Regions from separate parts of the Sphingomonas abietis genome, predicted to be linked through region 2. Evidence: riboswitches for the same ligand, from Rfam matches in the RefSeq annotation. Region 2 holds a riboswitch; the other holds the start of a gene.
The links. Region 2 has a riboswitch for cobalamin ahead of metE (5-methyltetrahydropteroyltriglutamate--homocysteine S-methyltransferase). Riboswitches for the same ligand answer to the same signal wherever they lie in the genome.

Region 1 (2,195 bases), 1.2 Mb from region 2:
GATCGTGCCGAGCATCATCCGCGCCTATCGCCGCCGCTTTCCCGGCGTCGAGCTGACGCTGCGCGAAGGCAATTCGCTCGATCTCATCGCCTCGCTTCAGGAGGATCTGCTCGATGCGGCGTTCCTCCGCCCGGATGCCGTCGAACTCGACGGTCTGCACATCGACGTGCTCGACGAGGAGCCGATGGTGGCCGCTCTCCCATCGGCGCATCCCGCCGCGGCCCGCGGCGTGCTGGCGCTGTCGGAACTGGCCGGCGAGGCCTTCGTCCTGACCCCGCGCGACATGGGGCCGAGCATCTTCGATGCGGCGGTGGTGGCGTGTCGCACGGCGGGCTTCGAGCCGGAACTGGGCCAGTCGGCGCCGCAGATCGCGTCGGTTCTGGCGTTCGTCGCGGCGGAACTGGGGGTTTCGCTGGTGCCGGCGGCGATGCGGATGGTGATGATCCAGGGCGTGAGCTATTGCGAATTGAGCGATGTGCAGCCCATCGTCCGGATGGCGATCGCCTATCGACACAAGAGCCTGTCCCCCGCTGGCCGTCATTTCCTCTCCGAAGCGCGCAGCCATGCCCATGTGGTCGGGTGAAGTTGACCGGATGGCGCGCAACCGGACGGACGCGCTTGACGCAGGTGCGTGCGGTTGCGAAGGACGGGGCGTCGAGGTTCCTCATCCCATGGATGAGGCTAAGACGGGAAATCGGTGATGCACTCCGGTGCGGATTCCGGTGCTGCCCCCGCAACTGTAAGCGGTGAGCGACAACCCTGTTCGGTGTCACTGGTGCCGTGCGGCGCCGGGAAGGCCTGGGTGGTCGTGACGATCCGCAAGCCAGGAGACCTGCCTCCGACGCGATAACGACCACCGGCGGGGTGTCCGGTCTGGCCGCCGGACTATCGGCCTGCGCGGGGTGCCCGGCTGGCCGCGCGTCGGCGCCCGACCGCATTGCGCGAGCGAAGCGAGACCTATGGCGGTAGCAGGCGACGGCACATCGATCCAACTGATCGACATGGTTTTTCCGGGTGATACCAATCACCACGGCACATTGTTCGGCGGCGTCGCGTTGGCGCATATGGACAAGATCGCGTTTCTGGTCGCGGCCCGTCACGGCCGTGCGCCGTTCGTGACGGCATCGTCCGAGAAGATCGATTTCGCGGCGCCCGCCCACACCGGCGACATCATCGAGGCGAGCGGCCATGTCGTCCGCGTCGGGCGCAGTTCGATCGACATCGAGGTCGAGCTGATCGCCGAGGGCACGGTCAGCGCGGAACGCCGGCTCTGCACGCGGGGGACGTTCACGCTGGTCGCGGTCAAGGGCCCGGAGACGCGGTTGCCGCTGCCGCCGGTCGCGGCCCTCGCCGCCGCCGCCGATGGCCGGCTGCGCATGGTCGATATCGTCTTCCCGACCCAGACCAACCATTATGGCACGCTCTATGGCGGCGATGCGCTCAAGCTGATGGGCAAGGCGGCGTTCATCGCGGCGACCCGGTTCAGCCGCGCGGTGATCGTGATGGCGGCCTCCGATCGCATCGATTTCCGCTCGCCGATCCGCGAGGGCGAGATGATCGAGACGATCTCGGAGGTGCAGAAGGCCGGGCGCAGCTCGATCCGCATCGGGATCGAATTGTGGGCGGAGAATCTGCTGACCGGCGAACGCCGTCATGCGGCGACGGCGGCGTTCACGATGGTGTCGGTGGACGAGCATGGCCGCCCGACGCCGCACCACGCCTCCGTCGCGCAGGCCGTGTCGGCCGGCTGACCGGTGATCCCGATGGCGTGACGTCCCGGATCAGTTCGCCTGGGCCATGGCGACGATGTCGATCGGGTGGTTGTCGCGCCGCAATTCGGTGGTGATCAGCGGCACGCTCGCGCCGGCAGTGCCCAGGGCATCGCCCCGCGCCACGCGCTGGCCGACCTTCGCGTCGATCGCGGCAAGCCCGGTCACGGTGGTCGTCCAGCCGCCGCCATGGGCGATGATGACGACCTGGCCATAGCTGCGGAAGGGCTTGGCGAAGACGATCATACCCGCGGCCGGGGCCGTGACCCTGGCGCCCGGCGCGGTGGCCAGCGTCAGGCCGCGCGATCGCACGCCCGACGGGGCGACCTCGCCGAATCCGGTCGCGACCTCGCCCGATGCCGGAAGCGCATAGCGCGGCGGGCCATCGGCGCCGGGCAGGGCGTCGTCGGCGCCGGCCGGGCGCAG
Region 2 (2,195 bases):
GTTTCCAGCGCGAGATCGATCGGGGTGTGGAGCAGCGAGCAGGAGGGCGCGATCAGCAGCTTGCGCCGCGCCTTGGCGATCGGCTCGAGCCGGTCGAGCAGGGCGGAGAGGTCGGCCTTCCAGATGTTGCGGCCATCGATCACGCCCAATGACAGCAGCAGGTCTTCGCGCGCACCGGCGAGTACGGCATCCAGCTGTTCGGGCGCGCGGACGAGATCGACGTGCAGGCCGGCGACCGGCAGGGCCAGCGTGGCGGCGAGATTGTCGCCGAGCGCGCCGAAATAGGTGGCCAGCATCAGCTTGAGGCCGGTCAGTTCGTTGGCGAAGCGATCATAGGCGGTGGCAAAGGCCGCGCGCTGGCGATCGTCGAGATCGAGGACGAGCGCCGGCTCGTCGATCTGCACCCAGTCGGCGCCTTCATTCTGCAGCTTGCGGAGCAGATCGACATAGACGGGCAGGATCGCCGGCAGCAGCGTCAGCGGATCGAAGCCCGGCTGCTTGGACTTGGCGAGCAGCAGGAAGGTGACCGGGCCAAGGATCACGGGGCGGGTGTGATGGCCGAGCGCCTTGGCCTCCCGGAACTCGTCGACCGCCTTGGTCGAGCTGAGCTGGAACGACTGGTTCGGCGTCACCTCCGGCACCATGTAGTGATAGTTGGTGTCGAACCACTTGGTCATTTCCTGCGCGGGAACGTCGGCGGCGGCGCCACCATGGCTATGGGCGCAGCCTGCCTCGTCCTGCGTCCCGGTCTGGAGGCCGCGGGCCATCGCGAAATAGATTTCCAGCGAATCCGCGGTGCCCAGCGCGCGATAGAGGGCGGGGATCGCGCCGACCATCACGCTGGCATCCAGCACCTGATCGTAGAAGGAGAAATCGCCGGAGGGCATGATGTCGAGGCCGAGCGCCGCCTGTCGCTCCCAGGTGGCGGCGCGCAGGCTGCGCGCGGTATCGAGCAGGGCGGCCTTGTCGGTCTTGCCGGCCCAATAGGCCTCGACGGCGGTCTTCAGTTCACGGCGGGCGCCGATGCGCGGAAAGCCGAGATTGGAAACGAGAACGGACATGATTCTTCTCCTTCGGCAAACCAGGATCGGCCTGCCGTTGTGGTCGTGACGGATGGTGAGAGGGGGCGCGGGCGCGCCGCGTCAGGCCGACGCGACGCGCCTGCGCATTCGGATCGGGTAGAAGGGGAGAGGGATCAGCATCGGCCTTGCACCACAATGAGGGCGGAAGGCCGAGCGGACATCGCGCGATATCGTCGACGCGTGCGAAGGCACGACGCCAGGCGCTGGTCGCGCGATCCACCGGAGGCACCCCCGTCCGAGGAACGTTATCGCGACGAGGCAGGTCTCCTGGCTCGCGGGTCAACACGCCGGCCCCGGTCTTCCCGGCGGACGGATCCGCCAGTGACACGATAAGGGGCCGCCGCTCACCGCTTACAGTTGCGGGGGCAGCGCCGGATTCCGCCCGAAGGCGCCACCGGCTTCCCGTCTTAGCCCCGCCGCCATCGCTGGAGCGGGGAACCTCGACGCGACGGGTTAGACACCGGCGCGGCGTGGCTGTCAATCGGGATATAAAGACATCCTTATGTCTTCATATCCCGATGAGGATTGCGTTGCGTGGGGCCGAAAGCGTCCCCTGTGGCCTATTGGCTGTTACCGGCTGCGTTCGCGTCATTGGCGGCTGACGAGGTGCGCGATGTCATGCCCACCGCATCGGCATCATCGCTCATCTGCTGATCCGCCGTCGGTTCGGGGGCGGGCTTGGGCTTGGCGACCACCGGCTTGGGCGGTGCGACCACGGGCTCGGGCGCAGGCGCGACCGGGAGGGGCGGCGGCGGCGCAGCCGGCTCCGTGGTCTGGTTTTCGGGTGGTGCTTCAGGAGTCTTGTGGCAGCCCGCGAGGAGCGTGATGCCGGCGAGCAGGATCAGCACGGAAGAGCGGATGGTCATGATGGTCCCGTTTCTCATTGGGCGGCGGTCATGGTCTTGGCGCGGTTGGCGCTGGTCGCCAGCCGATCGGCGAGTTGTCCGTCCCAGCCATAGGGATCGGCGAGGAAGGTCACCTTGCCGTCGGCATTGGCATAAGCTGTCCAGTAAAGCAGATAGACCGCGACCGGCATGTCGAGCCGGGCGCGCACCGTGTCGCCCTTGGCGAGCGCCGCGTCCACCGCGTCCGGCCCCCAGTCCGGCGTGGTAT

Region 1: linked by a shared signal. The riboswitch ahead of PBT88_RS01975 (acyl-CoA thioesterase) and the one ahead of metE (5-methyltetrahydropteroyltriglutamate--homocysteine S-methyltransferase) in region 2 are both predicted to bind cobalamin.

Annotation. Positions count from the first base shown of each region.
Region 1 is NZ_CP115174.1:397,201-399,395, forward strand. Features, by position in the region: gene PBT88_RS01970 (LysR family transcriptional regulator) at 1-583, shown strand, start outside; cobalamin riboswitch at 642-854, shown strand; gene PBT88_RS01975 (acyl-CoA thioesterase) at 1,002-1,751, shown strand; gene PBT88_RS01980 (murein hydrolase activator EnvC family protein) at 1,782-2,195, opposite strand, start outside.
Region 2 is NZ_CP115174.1:1,580,646-1,582,840, forward strand. Features, by position in the region: gene metE (5-methyltetrahydropteroyltriglutamate--homocysteine S-methyltransferase) at 1-1,061, opposite strand, end outside; cobalamin riboswitch at 1,323-1,540, opposite strand; gene PBT88_RS07770 (hypothetical protein) at 1,643-1,948, opposite strand; gene PBT88_RS07775 (L,D-transpeptidase family protein) at 1,963-2,195, opposite strand, start outside.